DNA from 2 places in the Bacillus songklensis genome. Region 1 is predicted to be linked to the other one. Evidence: a T-box and tRNA genes for the amino acid it is inferred to sense, from the RefSeq annotation. Region 1 holds a T-box; the other holds one or more tRNA genes.
What was found. A T-box is a leader RNA that pairs with one kind of tRNA and senses whether it is charged. The one in region 1 lies ahead of serS (serine--tRNA ligase), so its partner is inferred to be a tRNA-Ser.
Positions count from the first base shown of each region.

Region 1 (3,415 bases):
TATTTCCCTTTCAATACTTCTTTATTCCTCATATATGGTCGAAGAACTTCTGGAATTACCACAGAACCATCTTCTTGCTGATAATTTTCTAAGATAGCAGCAACCGTACGACCAATTGCCAAACCTGAGCCATTTAAAGTATGCACATGCTCTGGCTTTGCATTTATTTCTCTTCTAAAACGGATGTTCGCACGACGTGCCTGGAATCCTTCAAAATTTGAACAAGAGGAAATTTCACGATATGTGTTATAGCTTGGAATCCATACTTCGATGTCATATTTCTTGGCGGCAGTAAAGCCTAAATCTCCTGTGCACATGCTCATGACACGATAAGGTAATCCCAATAGCTGTAATACTTTTTCTGCATGCCCCGTTAATTTTTCTAATTCATCGTAAGAGTCTTCAGGTTTAACAAAACGAACTAACTCTACCTTGTTGAATTGATGCTGACGGATAAGCCCTCTCGTATCACGGCCAGCTGAACCAGCTTCTGAACGGAAGCATGCACTGTAAGCAGCATAAGTAATTGGAAGCTGATCTCCATTTAAAATTTCGTCACGATGTAAATTAGTAACAGGCACTTCCGCTGTTGGAATCAAGAAATAATCTTCAGATTCGATTCGAAACGCATCTTCCTCAAATTTTGGAAGCTGGCCTGTCCCCGTCATGCTTGTGCGATTTACCATATAAGGAGGTAATACTTCCTCATATCCATGCTCTTCTACATGAAGGTCTAACATAAAATTAATCAATGCCCGTTCTAATCTTGCTCCTAATCCTTTATAAAATACAAAGCGGCTTCCTGTCACTTTTCCAGCGCGTTCAAAATCCAAAATATCGAGGTCTGTTGCAATGTCCCAATGTGGTTTTGGTTCGAATTCAAACTGGCGTACTTCTCCCCATTTGCGAACTTCTACATTATCATCTTCAGTCTCTCCAACGGGTACACTTTCATGAGGAATGTTAGGGATAGATAATAACAGTTTTTCTAAGGCTTCTTCTACTGTGCGAAGCTCCTCATCCAACACTTTAATACGATCTCCCACTTGTCTCATTTCTGAAATAAGGTGATCAGCATCTTTTTTTTCCCTTTTTAACATGGCTACTTGTTGAGAAACTTCATTACGTTTGCTTTTTAACTCTTCTGTTTGGGTAATAAGCTCTCTTCTTTTTTGATCTAGCTCTTCAAATTGACCTAAATCCGTTAAATCTTCTCCTCTAAATTTCATTTTTTCTTTTACTTCAGCAAAATTGGCACGCAAAAATTTCAAATCCAGCATACTATACCTCCTTGAACATATGTATAAGGGCAAATAAAAAAACCCCCATCCCTATAGATAGGGACGAGAGTTTACCCGCGTTGCCACCCTAATTGAAAACAATCCTTGATTGCTTTCCAGCTTACACTGATAACGGTTTTACACCGAAATTGCCTACTAAACGGCTGTTGTTCAGCAACTTGCTCGAGGATGGATTCACAAGATCTTGCCATCGATTCTCACCAGCCATCGACTCTCTACAGGAAAGATATCTTGCTACTAGTTCCTCTCATCGCTTTTACATATATTTTAATACTACATAATTTACTATAAGTTTTTACAAGATGCAACCGTTTTATGCCTTTAATTCTTTGACCATATTCACAAAATATTGAGCCATACGATGGTCTTCTGTTAATTCAGGATGGAATGAGCACCCTAAAAATTGACCTTGTCTCGCTGCTACAATGCGTCCATCATGCTCTGAGAGAACCTCGACACCATCTCCCACACTAACAATGTGAGGAGCTCGGATGAACACACCGATAAAGTCATCGGCTACACCTTTAATAGCGAGTTTTGCTTCAAAGCTTTCTCGCTGGCGTCCGAATGAATTTCGCTCAACTGTAATGTCCATAACACCAAGGTGTGGTTCTTCATATCCGACGAGATTATTTGCCAATAAAATAAGACCTGCGCATGTCCCAAACATAGGCTTGCCAGCTGCCGCAAAATCACGTAGTGGCTGCATAAAGTTGTATTTATCAATTAATCGGCGCATCGTAGTACTTTCCCCACCTGGGAGAATCAAACCATCGAGGTTCTCTAATTGTTCCACTTTTTTTATGACAACAGCTTCTGCACCAGCAGCTTCTACAGCCCATATATGCTCACGAACTGCTCCTTGTAATCCAAGAACTCCAACCTTCACCATTTGTACAACCCTTTCAATTACCAACCGCGCTCTTGCATACGGTGTTCTGGAAGTAAAGTTGAAATTTCAATTCCTTTCATAGCTGTTCCTAAGCCTTTAGAAAGCTGAGCGATTAACTCATAGTCTTCATAATGAGTTGTCGCTTCTACAATAGCGCGGGCAAATTTCGCAGGATTTTCTGATTTGAAGATACCGGAGCCTACGAATACACCATCAGCACCTAATTGCATCATTAATGCTGCATCAGCTGGTGTAGCTACGCCGCCTGCTGCAAAGTTAACAACTGGTAAACGGCCTTCACGTTTGATTTGAAGCAAAATTTCATAAGGTGCACCTAACAATTTTGCTTCTGTCATGATTTCGTCTTCACTCATGCTTACTAATTTACGAACTTGAGCGTTGACTTTTCTCATATGACGAACAGCTTCTACAATGTTACCTGTACCCGGCTCCCCTTTAGTGCGAAGCATAGATGCTCCCTCCCCAATACGACGAGCGGCTTCTCCTAAATCACGGCAGCCACAAACAAATGGTACAGTAAATACGCTTTTATTAAGATGGTATTCTTCATCCGCTGGAGTTAATACTTCACTTTCATCAATATAGTCAACGCCAAGCGCTTCTAATACACGCGCTTCTACGATATGTCCAATACGTGCTTTAGCCATTACAGGAATAGAAACAGCATTCATAACTTCTTCCACGATTGTCGGGTCCGCCATACGAGCAACACCGCCTGCTGCACGAATGTCAGCTGGAACACGTTCTAATGCCATAACGGCTACCGCCCCTGCTTCTTCTGCAATCTTTGCTTGTTCTGCATTGACAACGTCCATAATAACGCCGCCTTTTTGCATTTCTGCCATTCCACGTTTAACGCGATCAGTACCTGTATTCATTTTCGTACTCCCCTCATTGATGTGTTTATATGAGCAAAAAATTCGCTCTATATGTTTTTCATTTTTTTATTTTACCTTATTTTCTGAACAAATCCTATAAAAAAGAATATAGATATGCTTAATTAGCGTTTTCTAAAACCTATTTCTATATTTAATATTCATTTTTATAGCTTAATTCATTCAAAATAATGCCTAAAAATGTGTAAAAAAGAGCTCTCTATTAGATAGAGAGCCTAAAACCATCCTTTGACCGTCTTGGCAGCGCTTGTCCAAACATCGGCAAAAAAGCCGCCGATACTGCGAATAGATAAAATAAACCAATT
Region 1 covers NZ_JBHRZT010000028.1:7,985-11,399, forward strand. The annotation lists gene serS (serine--tRNA ligase) at 1-1,280, opposite strand, end outside; T-box leader at 1,337-1,561, opposite strand; gene pdxT (pyridoxal 5'-phosphate synthase glutaminase subunit PdxT) at 1,615-2,193, opposite strand; gene pdxS (pyridoxal 5'-phosphate synthase lyase subunit PdxS) at 2,211-3,092, opposite strand; gene ACFOU2_RS07760 (serine hydrolase) at 3,326-3,415, opposite strand, start outside.

Region 2 (3,415 bases), on a different contig from region 1:
GATTGAAAACGGAACACAGCCATTTTTTTAGGCGAATATAAGCTTATCAATAGCTGTTTATATACATTCACTTCCTCACCTCCTTTACCCACTCCCATTGTAGCGGTCCACAAAAACGAATACAAGAAATTTTCAAAATAAAGGGTTATGCTCAGGCTCTACAGGAAGTTTATTTATGGATAGTATTAATCCCTCATATTTGCCGCAATGTTTATATTGAAGGCCGGATTCAAACGAAAACAATCTGGAAGGCTGCCTTAACGTAAATATAAGGTTTGCGCGTTTAATATTGGGAAAAGAAGGCTTATAATAAAGAGCAGGGACCTTGAAACGTTCCTGCGTTTATTTTTGGATAAGAGGTGTGTGAAAACGTGACCATTGTGTATTGGGGCATTATTGCTCTTTTATTTGTCATTGCATTTATCGGGCTTATCTATCCTATCATTCCAAGTGTGTTATTTATTGCGGCCGGCTTTATTTTATACGGTGTATTGTTTGGGTTCCAGCCGTTTGGCCCCTTGTTTTGGCTGATCCAGGGACTATTCATATTAGCTTTATTTGCGGCAGATTATTTAGCCAATTTGGTTGGAGTGAAAAAATTCGGAGGATCAAAGGCTGGCATATGGGGGAGTACAATCGGGTTGATGGTTGGTCCTTTTGTTATACCTGTAGCCGGCATTATTATTGGTCCTTTTGTAGGGGCGGTCCTTGCTGAATTGATTTTTCAGAGAAAATCCTTTTTTGAGGCGATCCATATCGGCTTTGGTTCTCTTGTCGGTTTTTTCAGTGGAGCTATTACAAAAGGAATGATTCAAGCGGTGATGATCGTTTACTTTCTCATTACAGTCCTTTAAAAACTGTTTGACAAGCATGGAAAATCATGATAAATTTTTAATGTCGTTAAAATTATTTGATGTTCCACAGTAGCTCAGTGGTAGAGCAATCGGCTGTTAACCGATTGGTCGCAGGTTCGAGTCCTGCCTGTGGAGCCATTCGGCGGTGTAGCTCAGCTGGCTAGAGCGTACGGTTCATACCCGTGAGGTCGGGGGTTCGATCCCCTCCGCCGCTATTTTATCTTTATATTCCACAGTAGCTCAGTGGTAGAGCAATCGGCTGTTAACCGATTGGTCGCAGGTTCGAGTCCTGCCTGTGGAGCCATTTGGACCCTTAGCTCAGCTGGTTAGAGCAGACGGCTCATAACCGTCCGGTCGCAGGTTCGAGTCCTGCAGGGTCCACCAGTGCAAGAAAAGCGGAGAAAGCCCGCTTAAACCGATAGGATGTTGGAGCATCTGAGAAGGAGTCGCTTTTTGACTCCGCAGGAAGAAGTGAAACAGCCGTACGGTTTGGCTTTCGCAGCTAGACAATTAAAAAAGCCCGCTTGAAACGGAGGAATACCCAAGTCCGGCTGAAGGGATCGGTCTTGAAAACCGACAGGGGTGTCAAAGCCCGCGGGGGTTCGAATCCCTCTTCCTCCGCCATACATATGAGCTTACTAAGTCTCCTGTTTTTCAGGGGGCTTTTTTTATTTCCTTTATTATTAGTAAATAAACGTTGAAATGAACACAATAAATTAAAAGGGATACGGCTTTCTACTATTGTAAAGAAATTGTAAAGATTTTATAAATCGATTGTAAATTCGACAAAAAATGCTAAAATATGACCGTTGGCTCTTTAAGTTATATAAACGGATTTGGAGGTTTCCTTTTATGATTTTTTCACCAAAAAAAGATGTCTTTTTTGAAATGCTTTCCCGCATTTCATCTAATGTAAAGGAGTCTACTCAGTACTTTGTAGACTACCAAATCAAAAATACAAGTGATTTAAAAGAGTTTTCTGGTGTGATGAAGGAATACGAACATAAAGGTGATACATATATACATGAACTGATTGTCGCTTTAAATAAAACATTCATCACACCGATTGAACGCGAAGATATTTTACAACTGGCTATGAAAATGGATGATGTGTTAGATGGATTGGAGCAATGGGTGGCTCGTTTAGAAATGTACTCTATCACAAATATAGACGAGTATATGTCAAAATTCTTCAGTAATATCCACCAAAGCTCAATCGAAATTGCAAAAGCGATTGAGTTATTAACAAGCAAAAAATTACTCGATATCCGTACACATGCCATTCAAATTAAAGATTTAGAATCAAGATGCGATGAGTTATTACGAGCGTCTATTAAAAATTTATTCGTTGTGGAAAAAGATCCGATTAGAATCATTCAAGTAAAAGAATTGTATGAAATGCTAGAAGGAATTGCAGACAGCTGTGAAGATGTAGCCAACACTCTAGAAACGATTATCATGCGTAACGCGTAAGGAGTTTTGGGTCAATGGATACAATATTAATTTTAACTATTTTAGTTGTTGTTTTTGCACTGGCATTTGACTTTATCAACGGTTTCCATGATACGGCTAATGCAATTGCAACTTCTGTTTCAACAAAGGCGCTGCCGCCGCGTACAGCTATTATTTTAGCGGCGTCCATGAACTTTATCGGTGCTCTAACATTTACGGGAGTAGCCAAGACCATCACGAAAGATATTGTCGACCCGTTCCAACTGGGGAATGGATCTGTTGTGATTTTAGCTGCTCTTATTGCAGCGATAGCGTGGAACTTAATTACTTGGTATTACGGGATTCCCAGCAGTTCTTCCCATGCGCTTATCGGTTCGGTTGCCGGTGCAGCCATTTCGGCAGCCGGGTTCAATATTTTAAACTACCAGGGCTTTATCAAGATTTTGCAATCGTTAGTTCTTTCTCCGTTTTTAGCCTTGGCCGTTGGATTTATTATGATGACCATTTTTGCATTTATATTTAAGAACTTTAACTTATCCAAAACCAATAAAGGATTCCGTACAATGCAGATTGCAACCGCTGCTTTGCAATCATATACACATGGAACAAACGATGCTCAAAAAGCGATGGGGATCATCACGATGGCTCTTATTGCCGGCGGGTTTCAGACTTCAACAGATATTCCGATGTGGGTACGTATAGGGGCAGCCCTATCAATGGGAATAGGAACCTCTGTAGGCGGTTGGAAAATCATCAAGACGGTGGGCGGAAAAATCATGAAAATTCGTCCCGTCAATGGAGCAGCAGCTGATCTTTCATCTGCAATAGTTATTTTCGGCGCAACTATGCTGCACCTTCCCGTCAGTACAACCCACGTTATCTCATCGGCTATTATGGGGGTAGGATCTGCTCAACGTGTGAAAGATGTTAAGTGGGGAGTAGCCCAACGCATTGTATTAACATGGATCATCACGCTGCCTGTTTCAGCCGTCATCGCAGCGATTGTCTATCAAATTTTAAATCTTTTCTTTTGATAGCATAAGTGAATAAGATAACAAAAAGGCTTTTTTATTCAAAAAGCCTTTTTTTGTTATCTCTTTTATTTCGGC
Region 2 covers NZ_JBHRZT010000020.1:416,624-420,038, reverse strand. The annotation lists gene ACFOU2_RS05175 (DUF1189 domain-containing protein) at 1-71, opposite strand, end outside; gene ACFOU2_RS05170 (DUF456 domain-containing protein) at 372-854, shown strand; tRNA gene ACFOU2_RS05165 (tRNA-Asn) at 918-992, shown strand; tRNA gene ACFOU2_RS05160 (tRNA-Met) at 996-1,069, shown strand; tRNA gene ACFOU2_RS05155 (tRNA-Asn) at 1,084-1,158, shown strand; tRNA gene ACFOU2_RS05150 (tRNA-Ile) at 1,162-1,238, shown strand; tRNA gene ACFOU2_RS05145 (tRNA-Ser) at 1,386-1,478, shown strand; gene ACFOU2_RS05140 (DUF47 domain-containing protein) at 1,707-2,327, shown strand; gene ACFOU2_RS05135 (inorganic phosphate transporter) at 2,342-3,340, shown strand.
Region 2: it encodes a tRNA-Ser, which carries the amino acid that the T-box ahead of serS (serine--tRNA ligase) is inferred to sense. The anticodon was not compared.